One region of the Alteromonas sp. HB246098 genome, then DNA from elsewhere that is predicted to be linked to it. Evidence: predicted binding sites of a transcription regulator. Region 1 holds the regulator's gene; the other holds the start of a gene.
What was found. Region 1 encodes FliA, which starts transcription of late flagellar genes. Its sites were predicted from a motif close to CTAAAGNTNNNNNNNNNNNNGCCGATA; they were not measured.

Region 1 (7,065 bases):
AATTTTGCCGTGCGCGCAGTGACATCTTCAGGAGTTTCAGGCTCTTTCAGAAGACTGTCTAGGTATGCCTCCATCACTTCTTCACGGGCAAATGGCGATTGCTTGCTCATGGTCTTGTTATTTCTCCAATACGGCTAACAGTTTATCGTAGGCATTTACACCTCTTGTCTTTGGATACGCAGCAGAGATAGGAAGCTGCACCAAACTCGCATCCCTAAAATGAGTATCCACCGGGATGACACCTTCCCATACACGTTCACCGTAATCACTCATTAAGCGTTTTCTCGACGCTAGTGCGGCGTTTGTTCGCTTATCGAATAAAGTAGGGATGATCAGAGTATCAAAAGACTTATCTAATGAACGCCCCATTATTTCCATAGTGCGTATCATTCTATCTAAGCCTTTAAGCGCCAAATATTCTGTCTGAGTCGGAACAATAACCTTATCGCATGCCGCTAAGGCATTAACCATTAACACGCCCAATACAGGCGGGCAGTCGATGATAGCAAAGTCGAACTCACTGGATATTTTAGCTAGTGCTTTTTTTAGCACTAAGCCCATCCCCTGCTCGCTTCCCATGGTTCGGTCTAACGTCGCCAATGCCATGGTTGCGGGTAACACATATAAATTGTCGAGTTTTGTAGGACTGAGACAGTCCATAACATTATCGGCAGTAATCTCGTTAGACTTAATAAAAATGTCGTAAACAGAATGGCTTGTCGCTTCTGCATCAATACCAAAATAGTAACTAAGCGATGCGTGGGGATCGGTATCTATCATGAGCACTCGCTTGCCCTTTTGAGCTAGCAAGCCGCCAAGGCTTACGGTTGTGGTAGTTTTACCTACCCCGCCTTTTTGATTTGCCACAGTCCACACTTTCATAATCACTGTTCCATTACTGTTCAAACTGCTATCGCATTTCGGTTTGAACGCAACTGCTTATATCATCGATATTAATATTTTTACTCGATATATTAGCCACAGCGACAGCTTGAGGCATACCGTAAACCACACAGGAGTCTTGGTCTTGCGCCCAAATAGTCGCTCCCTTATCCTTGAGTATTCGACAGCCCTCTCGACCGTCTGCCCCCATACCCGTTAAGATGATTCCCAGCACGTCGCCACCATAAACTTTAGCCAACGAGCTAAAGGTTAGATCTACGCTTGGCTTATAATTCACCTTATCAGACTGGCTTGCATCAACGATGGAAATTCGCTTATTGCTACCGATAGATTCGAGCAACATTTGCTTTCCTCCCGGGGCAAGATAAGCGTGCCCAGGTGCTAAAACATCGCCATGCTCTGCTTCTTTCACTTTAATTTTACAGTTACTATCTAAACGCTGTGCAAATGCAGTAGTGAAAGTTCCAGGCATATGCTGCACAAGTAAAATAGGATGAGGAAAATCTGCAGGTAGTGGAGAAAGCACTTTTTGAAGTGCAACAGGTCCACCTGTGGACGCCCCAATAGCTAAACATCTGTACTGCTTACCCGTTGCCCTAACTGAGGAAACGGTAGGTTGCTTGTCGGCGCCTTTATGGCCTGAAAGTAAACCCGATGTTTTGAAAAAAGCCTGTTTGGGCGCATTATCAGGAAGTTTTCTCGTCTCCGCTGTGCGAAGAGATGGGCGCTTCAAGCCCAATCCTCTTCGCGCTATCAACCTAACTTTAGTACAAAGCAGTCGCGAAGCATCTTTTCTATCTTGAGCAATGTCTTCGAATTTTTTGGGTAAAAAATCTAGCGCGCCGGCTTCTAACGCATCAAGCGTTGCCTGAGCGCCATGATGCGTCAATGAAGAAAACATCAAAATAGGCGTAGGACGTTTATCCATAATAGCCTTCACCGCCGAAATACCATCCATGACAGGCATTTCAACGTCCATGGTTATTACATCGGGTTTTAGTGCTTCTGTTTTATCCAGTGCATCACGCCCGTTTCTCGCTTCCCCAACAACTTCAAGTTCTCTATCACCGTCGAGTATTTCTCTTACGCGACGGCGATAAAAGGTCGAGTCGTCCACGACTAGGACTTTAAAGACCATGGATTATCATTCCTGTTAATTCATCGCCTTACTTAATGGGTTTACGCGCGTACCGTTTTAGCAGGCTCGGAATATCTAAAATTAATGCAATACCACCGTCTGAGGTAATTGTAGCTCCCGCCATACCAGGCGTTCCTTGCAACAATGCATCCAGCGGTTTGATAACCACTTCTTCCTGGCCTATTAGCGCGTCTACGACAAACCCGACTTGCTGTGTACCAATTTGCACTACAACAACATGCCCCTTTTCTTTATTTATATTTTTAGGGCCTCGGATTAACCATTCGCCAAGGAAAAACAGAGGGATTGCTTTTGAACGAACTATCATTGTTAATTGACCATCGACCGTATTGGTCTTCTTGATGTCCATATTTATTATTTCGTTCACCGCACCTAATGGTAACGCAAAGGTCTGTTTTCCTACAACAATCATTAACGTAGGTAGAATCGCGAGCGTTAACGGCACCTTGATATCTAATCGTGTACCTTTTCCTAATTGCGAGTCAATATTGATGGTACCGTTGAGCTGGTTAATTTTGGTTTTAACCACGTCCATGCCCACACCACGACCTGAAATATCGCTGATTTCGGTTTTAGTAGAAAAGCCAGGTGCAAAGATAAGGTTGAACGCTTCAACATCAGACATGCGTGCTGCTGCATCTACATCCAATACGCCACGGCTAATTGCGATCTCTTTTAGCTTCTCGGCGTCCATACCTTTACCGTCGTCTTCGATAGTAAGAAGAATATGGTCGCCTTCTTGAGATGCTGATAGCTGAACTGTACCCATGCGAGGCTTACCTGCCGCAGCACGATCATCCGGCATTTCTATCCCGTGGTCGACAGAGTTTCTCACCAAATGCACTAGCGGGTCGGCCAATGCTTCAACCAAGTTTTTATCTAAGTCTGTCTCTTCACCTACAAGCTCTAAGGTAATTTCTTTCTTTAAGCTTCTAGCTAGGTCACGTACAACGCGAGGAAAGCGGCCAAACACTTTCTTGATAGGCTGCATGCGGGTTTTCATTACCGCACCTTGCAAGTCTCCCGTCACTACATCTAGGTTAGCAATGGCCTTTGACATGCTCTCGTCGTTGCTGTTGATCCCCAAACTTATCAGTCGGTTTCTAACGAGTACGAGTTCACCGACCATATTCATAATTTGGTCTAAACGCTTTGTGTCTACACGTACCGTTGTCTCAGCAGGTGGTGGAGCAGGAGCCCCTTTCTTATCATCTTTCTTGGCAGGTGCTTTAGGTGCAGCTGCTTTACTCGTTTTAGCTGGGCTTGCTGCACTAGGTGCGGGCTTCGCCTTAGGCGCAGCCGGGGCACTCGAAGCTTGCTTTGCTTTTTGAACAGCCTCGGTAGCCGCTTTGTCTACAGGAGGTTCAGGTGCCGCTGGAGCAGAGCCTTGTTTAGTTGGCCCTTGACCTGAGCCGTGAAGCTGATCAAGCAGAGCTTCAAATTCATCGTCGGTAATTTCTTCATCACCGGCACTACTTGCCGGAGCAGCTGCTGATGCTGGTTCTGCAGCACTTTTTTCGTCTCCACCAAACTGACCTTTTCCGTGCAGATCATCTAACAGTGCTTCGAACTCTTCATCAGTAATGTCATCACTGTCAGTGCTCGCCGCTGGTGCTGACGTTTGCGCAGGCTCCGTTTTGGCGGGTTTTGTATTGGTTGATGCAGCTTGTCCTGGAGCACCACCTCCATGAAGCTCATCAAGGAGAGCCTCAAACTCATCTTCGGTAATTTCTTCTATACCACCGCTACTTTCACTGGTATCTGACGCTGCTGGCACTGGTTCATCTATAACTAGTTCCGGCTCTTCTGCAACGACCTCGGGCTCAGCCGCGACAACTTCTGGCTCGGCGGCAGGCGCACTTGCACTGTCGAAAATGTTTTCATCTGGAGATTCTGGGCGACTGAGTTTGTGTAACAGGTCGACGAGGTGTGCATCGGCCGGCTCTAGCGGCTCTTGTGCTTTTACTCGTTCAAACATTTCAACTACCACATCAGTGGCTTGCAAAATGATATCCATTAACTCAGGCGTTAGCGTTCGTTGGCCATTGCGCATAACGTCAAAGACGTTTTCAGCACCGTGACAAATTTCAACTAACTCAGTAAGAGAAAGGAAGCCCGCTCCCCCTTTTACTGTGTGATAGCCGCGAAAAATTGCGTTAAGCAAATCCGCGTCTTCAGGATTGTTCTCAAGATCAACGAGCTGTTCTTGTAATTGTTCAAGTATCTCTCCAGCCTCAACCAGAAAGTCCTGTAATATTTCCTCGTCAACATCAAACGACATGCACCCGCTCCCCTAAAAACCTAAGCTAGACAGAAGATCATCTACATCATCTTGACCTGAAACGACGTCATCTCGTTTGTCAGCATCAATAATTGGGCCTTCTGCCTCTACACCATCAACCTTATCGGCCTTAACGCTGGAAGGTTTAGTTTGTTCTGCACCGTCCCGTTCGCCAAACATAGTAAGCATGTTTACAAGACTATCTTCGACTTCTTTAACCAAGTCGATAACGCGACGAATAACCTGTCCAGTCAAGTCTTGATAACCTTGTGCCATCAAAACTTCAGTAAGTAACTGTGTAAGTTTAGCCGACTGATTCGAACCGTCTTCCAACAATTCGTCTAAGTCTGCACATAAAACCTTAAACTCACCCAGCTCGATTTGGCGGTTCATCAGCTTTTTCCACTCTGGCATAACCTTTTCGATTCGCTCTGCGAGCAGTTCAGCGATGGGCATACTCGCCTCTACGGCATCCATAGTAGTATTAGCAGCTTTTTCGGTTTCTTCAATTACGTAGGTAAGGCGGGACTGAGCATCAGGGATATCGTCTGTAGCTAAATTTTTGATGCGGTCGTCTATTTGAAAGTTGTTTAATGCGTCGTGGAGTTGACGCGTCAACTTGCCTACTTCAGCGAATAGCTCAACGTTTTCTTTCATTGAGACGGCTTCAAGTAGTGCATTAGCTGAAGCCTTGTCACCTTCTTCAAGAAAAGTGACAAGCTGCTTTGCTTCTTCTAACGATATTGGAACGTTTACATTCGTTGACATCCAGTAAACCTCATTTATCTGGTGAGCGTCTGGATCAACCTAAACGTTCGAATATTTTATCTAATTTTTCTTTAAGCGTTGCCGCGGTAAAAGGTTTAACAACGTAACCATTTACACCCGCTTGGGCGGCAGCAACGATCTGTTCCTTCTTCGCTTCGGCGGTCACCATAAGTACTGGCAGATGCTTAAGTTTGTCATCGGCTCTAATTGCTCGGAGCAGATCTATACCCTGCATACCAGGCATGTTCCAATCAGTAACAACAAAGTCGAAATCGCCTTGTTGTAACATAGGTAATGCGGTGCTTCCGTCATCCGCTTCCTGGATATTGGCAAAACCCAAATCTTTAAGCAGGTTTTTGATGATTCGTCTCATGGTTGAAAAGTCATCGACCACGAGAATTTTCATGCTTTTGTCCAAAATAGCCTCCACTGAGGGGTTAATTGTTTTTAATTTCTATTCTTCGTCAGCTTGCCACGACTTCATTCGTGATTTGAGTTTTAACATGGCTTGACTATGAATTTGACTGACTCTCGACTCACTTACGTCGAGAACCTCGCCTATTTCTCTTAAGTTTAGTTCTTCATCATAGTAAAGTGAAAGAACAATCGCTTCTCGCTCGGGTAATGTCGTTATTGCATGGGCCAGCGCTTTTTGAAATGCGCCCTGCATTAAATCTTCTAACGGTGCATCACTGCCTCGACTTTGCTCGGTAGTGATCACATCTTCCGACACACCTAAATCTTCAATGCCCACCAGCTTCCCGGCATTTACTTCATTGAGCATCTGGTGATAATCCTGCAAGCTCACATTAAGCTTGTCAGCAATATCGGAATCTCGTGCGTCGCGCCCAGTTTCACTTTCTACCTGAGATATCGCTTCTGTTATTGCGCGACCATTTCGGTGAACAGAACGTGGCGTCCAATCACCTTTGCGTATTTCATCCAGCATGGCACCGCGAATGCGGATACCTGCGAAGGTTTCGAAGCTTGCGCCTTTTGACCCATCAAAGTTTCGAGCGGCCTCTAACAAACCAATCATGCCTGATTGGATAAGGTCATCAACAAGAACACTCGCAGGCAGGCGCGCCATCAAATGGTGCGCAATACGCTTAACCAGAGGCGCATGTCTTTCGACTAACTGCGATTTATCTGTTTGCTGTTGATAAGCGGCTGCCTTGCTGTTCAACGTTGACTTCCTACGGCTTTTTCTGCAACTAATTGTTCAATGAAAAATTCTAAGTGGCCACCAGGCTGCGCCGGAATAGGCCAAGTAAGCGCCCTGTTTGCTAGCTTGGTTATCGCTACGGCTGCAGGAGAGCCCGGAAAAGCATCTACAATAGCTGTTTGCTTACGCACTGCTTTGCGAATATTTTCGTCAAATGGCACCGTCGCCACTAATTCTAGTGCAACATCAAGAAAACGCCCTGTCACTTTACTTAATTTGCTAAATAATTCCTGACCTTCTCGCACATCGCGAACCATATTGGCCACAACTTTAAAGCGAAAAACACCGTGCTCACGGTTAAGGATTTTTATCAGCGCATACGCATCAGTTAGTGATGTTGGCTCATCGCAAACCACCACCATGATATCTTGGGAGGCTTTAGAAAAGCTTAATACCATATCTGAAATGCCAGCAGCGGTGTCGACTATTAATACGTCTATTTGAGAACGCAGCTCGCTAAACGCTCTTATTAAGCCAGCGTGCTGTGTGGGTGAGAGTTCCGCCATTGACTGCGTACCAGATGTGGCGGGAGCAATCTTAATACCGTGTGGGCCGGTTACTAAAACCTCGTCCAACGTGCACTCGCCAGAGAGTACGTGAGATAAGTTTTTCTCAACTCGCAGGCCTAACATCACATCTACGTTTGCAAGACCAAGGTCCGCGTCAAGAACCATTACCCGCTTGCCCTGCTTCGCCATGGCGATAGCAGTGTTAAGTGTAATGTTTGTT
Region 2 (7,065 bases), on a different contig from region 1:
ACAACATGTAAAAGCTGAGGACCTTCAAAGTTACGCATATTGCGAAGGGTATCGACTACAGCGTTCACATCGTGACCATCGATAGGACCAATATAATTAAAGCCTAGTTCTTCAAATATGGTCCCTGGAACGACCATGCCTTTTAGGTGCTCTTCTGCACGGCTAGCGAACTCCTTAATAGGTGGTACATTGCTTAACAGCTTTTTGCCGCCATCCCGAATTGAATTGAAAAAATTACCCGTTAGCAAGCGGGCTAGGTGGCTGTTTAACGCCCCTACGTTTTCAGATATGGACATTTCGTTGTCGTTAAGTACAACCACCATATCTTTTTTGATGTCACCTGCGTGGTTAAGGGCTTCAAACGCCATACCTGCGGTCATTGCGCCATCGCCGATAACGGCAACCACTTTGCGATCTTCACTTTCTTTTTCTGCCGCTACGGCCATGCCCAGCGCCGCGCTAATCGATGTAGAAGAATGACCCACAGCAAAGGTGTCATAGTCGCTCTCAGGCGGCCACGGGAAAGGGTGCAGACCATTCTTTTGACGGATGGTACTCATGCGCTCTGCACGGCCAGTAAGAATCTTATGAGGATAGGCTTGATGCCCTACGTCCCACAATAAACGGTCAAAAGGTGTGTTGTACACATAATGTAACGCGACGGTCAGCTCTACTGTGCCTAAGCCCGAAGCGAAGTGACCACTTGTTTGGCTTACACTATTGAGTAAATACTCACGTAATTCATCGGCGAGCTCGCGTAATTTATCCTGGGGCAGTTGCCTCAATTTTTCAGGTGTTTGCGCAAGCGCAAGCGTTGGGTAATGTTGGAGATCTAAACTCATGTACTTATTATCTTTTTCAACATGGCGCGTGGCTAATGGTCGCGTTTTACCAAAAGCTCGCTAAACGCAATTAAACTGTCAGTATTGTAGGGTAAACGCGTCAATGCTTGAAGTGCATTATTGTGAAGCATTTCTAATTCTTGTTTAGCGCCAGCCATTCCAAGCTTGGCGGGAAACGTGTTTTTACCCAATGCTTCATCCGACCCTGCCGGTTTACCTAACTTCTCGCTGCTGCCTTCAACGTCTAAAATGTCGTCTTGAACTTGAAAAGCTAGCCCGATATTGGCGGCATAAGCCATTAAGTCAGTTTTAGTTTGTGGCAATAAGCCTTCACTGACAATAGCAACCATTTCAACACAGGCTTTTAGCAATGCTCCGGTTTTTAATCTATGGAGCTGTTTTAGTTCTTCTAACGAGATGGCCTCACCTGTACTGGCCAAATCAATTGCCTGGCCACCACACATTCCTACATATCCTGCACTTTTAGCAAGTACAGACAACAGTTGTCCGCGCTTGGTTTCGGCAAATACGCTTAAAGGAGCATCAGCTAGTACAGTAAATGCAAGAGATTGCAGAGCATCCCCCGCTAAAATAGCCGTAGCTTCATCGAAGGCGATATGACAAGTTGGCATTCCACGACGTAAATCATCATCGTCCATGGCTGGTAAATCGTCATGAACTAACGAGTAGGCGTGCACGCACTCAATAGCCATGCTTATAGCCATCTGATCTTTTTTAGGCACGTCTAGCGTGTTTCCTACAACCTGTACTAGTAGAGGACGCATACGCTTACCACCCGCAAGCAATGCGTGACGCATCGCATCTTTAAGGCGCGGTGCGTAATCGGGTAAATCATCAATTAAGGTAAGAAGGGATGCATCAGTTTGCTGTTTTACTTGCTGATGCAAAGCAGAAAAATTCATAGGTCGCCTGTAAGTTAAAAATGAACGTTTTACGGCTGTTCACTTTCAGGAAGAGTTTGAAGCGTTTCTTCGCCTTGTTCACTAAGCAGTATTTTTACTTTTTGCTCGGCGTTTTCAAGTGATTGCTGGCCTTGACGAGATAATGCTATACCTCGTTCAAATTTTTCCAGTGCTTTATCAAGCGGCAGATCACCGTTTTCCATTTCGTTAACGATAGCTTCTAGTTCTAATAAAGTTTCTTCAAAAGACGCTGATGCTTTTTCTGTCGTCATAAAAACACTCAATACATTGGCCAAAATACGTGTACCGCGCACATTAACCGAGGGCCGCACAAGGGTCAAATGGTTTGTCCGTATATCGCCTATATCACAGTAATATAGCTTTTTTTTCATGCAGTTGACCACGTTGAATATGAAGATATTGTGCTATATTCGAAATAAGTGACTACATTACTTTAAATAAACAAGTGTATGCGTGTTCTGATAGATAAGCGAACCCTATAAGCATGGTAGATAGATAGAAAACCTTTAAACAAGGTTTTTTAAAGTCACACTTAATAAAAAACAAATAAATATGATATTTTTCAATAATGTCGTTTTAGTATTTTTATCTGTTGCCGATAGAATATTTGTACATTAACAGCACTGACTGCGCATAAATGGGGAAGAGTGAGTGGATTTAGCAACCGTCATAGGTATGTTGGGCGCCATTGGTTTCATAGTTATGGCTATGATTCTAGGCGGCAGCTTAGGCATGTTCATCGACGTCCAATCGATATTGATCGTGTTTGGTGGGACTTTGTTTGTTGTCTTGTCACAATTTACTTTAGGTCAATTCTTCGGTGCGGGTAAGATTGCTGGTAAAGCATTCATGTTTAAGATTGAATCGCCAGAAGAGCTTATTGAGAAAATCGTAGAGATGGCGGATGCGGCGCGAAAAGGTGGCTTTTTGGCTTTAGAGGAAGCGGAAATCTCAAATGAGTTCATGCAAAAAGGCGTAGATATGCTGGTTGATGGCCACGATATTGAGGTGGTTAGAGAGACGCTTGCTAAAGATATTTCTATGACGTCAGAGCGACATGATTTCGGCGCCTCGTTTTTTAAAGGTATGGGCGATATTGCACCCGCCATGGGTATGATCGGCACCTTGATTGGTTTGGTTGCCATGCTATCGAACATGGATGACCCGAAAGCTATCGGCCCCGCGATGGCGGTAGCACTACTCACAACGCTTTATGGTGCCTTTTTCGCCAACGTTATCTGTTTGCCAATAGCATTCAAGCTGTCTGTGCGAGCGGGGGAAGAAAAGCTAAATCAGAGCCTTGTTCTAGATGGTATTGTCGGTATAGCTGACGGTCAAAACCCGCGAGTTATTGAAGGCGTATTGAAAAACTACCTGGCGGCGAGTAAACGCGGAAGCGCAGAGGAAGAGTAATGGCAGAAGAAGAATGCCCAAAATGCCCCCCCGAGGGGCTTCCAGCTTGGATGGGAACCTTCGCAGACTTGATGTCACTGCTAATGTGCTTCTTTGTACTTCTGCTTTCATTTTCAGAGATGGATGTACTTAAATTTAAGCAGATTGCGGGTTCGATGAAGTTCGCTTTCGGTGTACAAAACAAAATCGAAGTAAAAGATATTCCAAAGGGTACCAGTGTAATAGCTATGGAGTTTCGACCTGGTAAGCCTGATCCTACGCCAATTGAATCTATACAACAGCAAACCAACGAAATGACACAGCAGATGCTAGAGTTTCAGGCAGGAAACGAGGACTCGGCCGGCGGAAGGCAAAAGCAGCGTGGCGAACAACGCGGCGGTCAGTCTCAACAAACGGCTACTGAGTCATCTTCATCTGCTGAGCAAAGCACTGATCAATCTCAAATGGCTGAGTTGATGAAAAAGGTGGCCCAACAATTGGAAAAGCAAATTTTAGATGGCTCGGTTGAGATGGAGTCGCTGGGGCAACAGCTTACCATTCGTATTCGCGAGAATGGCTCCTTCTCAGCAGGGTCTGCTTTCTTGCAGCCACAATTTCAGCCCGTATTAAGAAAAATTGGTTCATTGTTAGCGGATGTGCCTGGTGAAATTGAGATTTCTGGCCATAGTGACGGACAGCATATTGCCAATGAGCTTTATCGCTCGAACTGGGATTTGTCGTCACAACGCGCCGTCGCGGTGGCCGAAGCCATGCGTACAGCACCTGGGTTTGATGAAAGCCGTATGTCTGTTGTAGGCAAAGCAGATACTAATCCTATTGTCGAAAATGCCACGACTGCAAGTGATAGAGCTAAGAATCGCCGAGTGGAGATTAATATTAACCAAGGTAAACCAATGATATCCAAACCTATATCAGTGGTAGACGATTAAGCGTTACTCCTTTGAAATGCAATATCCACAAAAAAACGGTGCCATATGGCACCGCTTTTTTGGTTTCAAATTGCTTACTGGATATTCACACAACAACGAGAATCAAACTCTAGCCAATTCCTCTCTGTATTGAGGTTTAGATATAACAAGTTGTACAGTACTTATAGTTCTTTCTAGAAAGCCACCTTCGCAGTATTTCAGGTAGTAGGTCCACATACGCATAAAGCGTTCGTCGTAACCATCATTTAATAATTCATCTTTCGCCGCGATAAATGCTTCATACCAGTGGTTAAGGGTTTTTGCATAGTCCACACCAATATCGTGTAAATCACGGATCATCATGTTCGTGTATTTTTTAAGATGGGCATTTAGCTGGTATTGCGATGGTAAAAAGCCACCCGGGAAAATGTATTTCTGTATGAAGTCTACGCTGTTTGAGTAGCTATCATAACGTCTATCGTCAATGGTTATCGACTGAAGCAACATAAGGCCGTCGTCTTTTAAAAGAGAAGCACATTTTTCGAAAAAGTTACCTAAATACTGTTTGCCAACCGCTTCAATCATTTCAATGGAAACCAGCTTGTCGTATTTACCGTCAAGTAGACGATAATCTTTTTTAAGTAACGTAATTTTACTTTCTAGACCTTCTCGTGCAATCCAGTCCTTTGCCCAAGCGTGCTGTTCTTCTGAAATGGTGGTTGTTGTTACGTTGCAGCCGTAATGTTTTGCCGCAAAAACAGCTAGGCCGCCCCAGCCAGTGCCTATTTCTAAAAGGTGGTCTGCTTCAGAAAGTTGTAATTTGTCACAAATGGCTTTTAATTTGTAATTCTGCGCGTCGTTTAACGTTGCATTTGCATCTGGGTATATTGCTGAAGAATACATCATTGTTGGATCAAGAAAGCGGGTGTAAAGCTTATTGCCCAAGTCATAATGCGCTTCAATGTTCTTTTTAGCTTGGTCTTTTGTGTTTCGACGCGCAAAATGTTGAATTTTATTGATAGGCATGGTCAGCCACTTGAACTTATTTTCCCACTCATCTAGGGTGGGTAAGTTCCGTGCGAAAATCCTTACTACGGCTGTTACATCGTCACTGTCCCATAACCCTTCCATGTACGCCTCGCCAGCCCCCACACTGCCGCCAAGTAACAACTGTCGATAGGCTTGCACATCTTTGATATTTACCGTAGCGCGCAGGTCGCTTTCGTCTGTGCCGAAACGCGCAACAACATCGCCGTTTTCTTGGATAGTTAAGCGTCCAAATGGAAGCTGATTTAAACACTTCAAAAATAGTGTTCTACAAGTTTTATCTACAAAAGAGACCTCTGAGGTGGTCAGTAGTACAGATTCACCGAAAGACATTGTTATTGTTCCTGACTCTTTTCTGGGTGTGTATATAGTGGCGTTCGTTTTAGCAATAGCTTAAGCGCGTGCCAATAAATTCCGGCCACGGTTTTTATTGTCATACTGGGTATACGTTTAAGTGCAGCAGATAGATTCGCATTATCTAAAGTAAATTTGGTCAAATTAATCCCAGCGCTAAATTCTTTGTCTTCTCTTACGCAATCCATCGCTAAAGAAAGTCTAGACGAAGGCTGGGAAATCGACCATTTATAGGTCATATCCATAGGGTTAAAAGGCGACACGTGAAAAGCCTTAGGCGTATCGGCTTGGCTGTCTAGGTTTACAAGATAGTGATGGCGCTCATTCCAAGGAGTATTGCTAACCTCGGCAAGCATATGGGTGTATTTACCCTCTGCGTTGCGAAGGTAATAAAAATTCACCGGGCTAAAATAAAGCCCCCACATGCGTAATTGGCCAAGCATAAAAACGTCGCCGCTTAGCGCCTTACCATCATTTAATTCGGTCATTCTTTGCAACACGGCTTGTTTCAAAGGAATAGAAGCGTCGCCTAAATAGTCTTCTCGCTTGAATCGAACTCGTGCTTTGGAATGCGCGCTAAAATACTTCAGCGTATCCGATAGCTCGTTAAGTTCGTCGCTTTCAAGCTTTAACCAAAACAGATAAATGTCGTAGTCAAACTTGTGTTGGGTAGGCTTGAAACGTTGATGGTATACCTTGCCCTTATATATCGCGCTTTCTATCACAGGGCTTCACCAAAACGAGCACAAACGTCTAGTGCACTGGTAACGCCGTCTTCATGGAAACCGTTGTACCAGTAGGCACCACAGAAATGTAAGTTATCTACTCCGCAAATCTCATTTCTTCGTGACTGCGCTTCAACCATGTTGGCACTATACTGCGGGTGCGCGTATTGGTAGCTTCGCAAAATACTCTTTTCGTCGATTTCAGGCGTATTATTCAGCGTTACACAATAAGTATTCTCTGCTTCTAATCGCTGGAGAATGTTCATATTGTAGGTGACAGAAGCGGGGCGGGCTTCCTCGCTTGCGTCTTCTTTTAAGCTGTAATTCCAACTAGCCCACGCCAACTTTCTTTTAGGTAATTGGTCAGTGTCTTTGTGCATTACTACATCATTTTCCGCATAGGGAATATTGCCTAGAATATCTTTGTGCAGTGAAGTAGGAGAATGAATCATTTTTAGCGCTTGGTCACTGTGACACGCAAACACGACATGATCGAAGGTCGCAGTTGTACCAGATGAATCGGTAACTTCCCACTTATCATCGTTTTTGGCCACAGAAACCACAGCCGTAGATAATTTAATTTTAGACTCAAATGGCGCAATCAGTGGGGGGATATATTGGCTAGAGCCACCTTTAATCGTGTACCACTGTGGTCGGTCAGTAATATTGAGCAGGCCATGGTTATTAAAAAACTGCAGGAAGAAGGTTAACGGAAACTTCCTCGTCTGTTCGAGGCTACTAGACCAAATTGCTGCGCACATAGGTAGTATATAGTAGCGCGCGAAATCGTCGCTTAGCCCTAATTCTTTAATAATATCTTCCAGCGTTAACG

Region 2: a site for FliA is predicted at 2,361-2,387, ahead of pomA (flagellar motor protein PomA). Genes of this name have one in related genera too.

What each region holds. Positions count from the first base shown of each region.
Region 1 is NZ_JBTZUG010000001.1:1,097,782-1,104,846, forward strand. It holds gene ACYTPF_RS04715 (chemotaxis protein CheW) at 1-110, opposite strand, end outside; gene ACYTPF_RS04720 (ParA family protein) at 118-882, opposite strand; gene ACYTPF_RS04725 (protein-glutamate methylesterase/protein-glutamine glutaminase) at 911-2,041, opposite strand; gene ACYTPF_RS04730 (chemotaxis protein CheA) at 2,070-4,343, opposite strand; gene ACYTPF_RS04735 (protein phosphatase CheZ) at 4,356-5,111, opposite strand; gene cheY (chemotaxis response regulator CheY) at 5,146-5,529, opposite strand; gene ACYTPF_RS04745 (RNA polymerase sigma factor FliA) at 5,566-6,297, opposite strand; gene ACYTPF_RS04750 (MinD/ParA family protein) at 6,294-7,065, opposite strand, start outside.
Region 2 is NZ_JBTZUG010000002.1:428,469-435,533, forward strand. It holds gene dxs (1-deoxy-D-xylulose-5-phosphate synthase) at 1-842, opposite strand, end outside; gene ACYTPF_RS07795 (farnesyl diphosphate synthase) at 875-1,765, opposite strand; gene ACYTPF_RS07800 (exodeoxyribonuclease VII small subunit) at 1,795-2,037, opposite strand; gene pomA (flagellar motor protein PomA) at 2,438-3,199, shown strand; gene ACYTPF_RS07810 (flagellar motor protein MotB) at 3,199-4,128, shown strand; gene ACYTPF_RS07815 (class I SAM-dependent methyltransferase) at 4,231-5,487, opposite strand; gene ACYTPF_RS07820 (DUF1365 domain-containing protein) at 5,490-6,233, opposite strand; gene ACYTPF_RS07825 (NAD(P)/FAD-dependent oxidoreductase) at 6,230-7,065, opposite strand, start outside.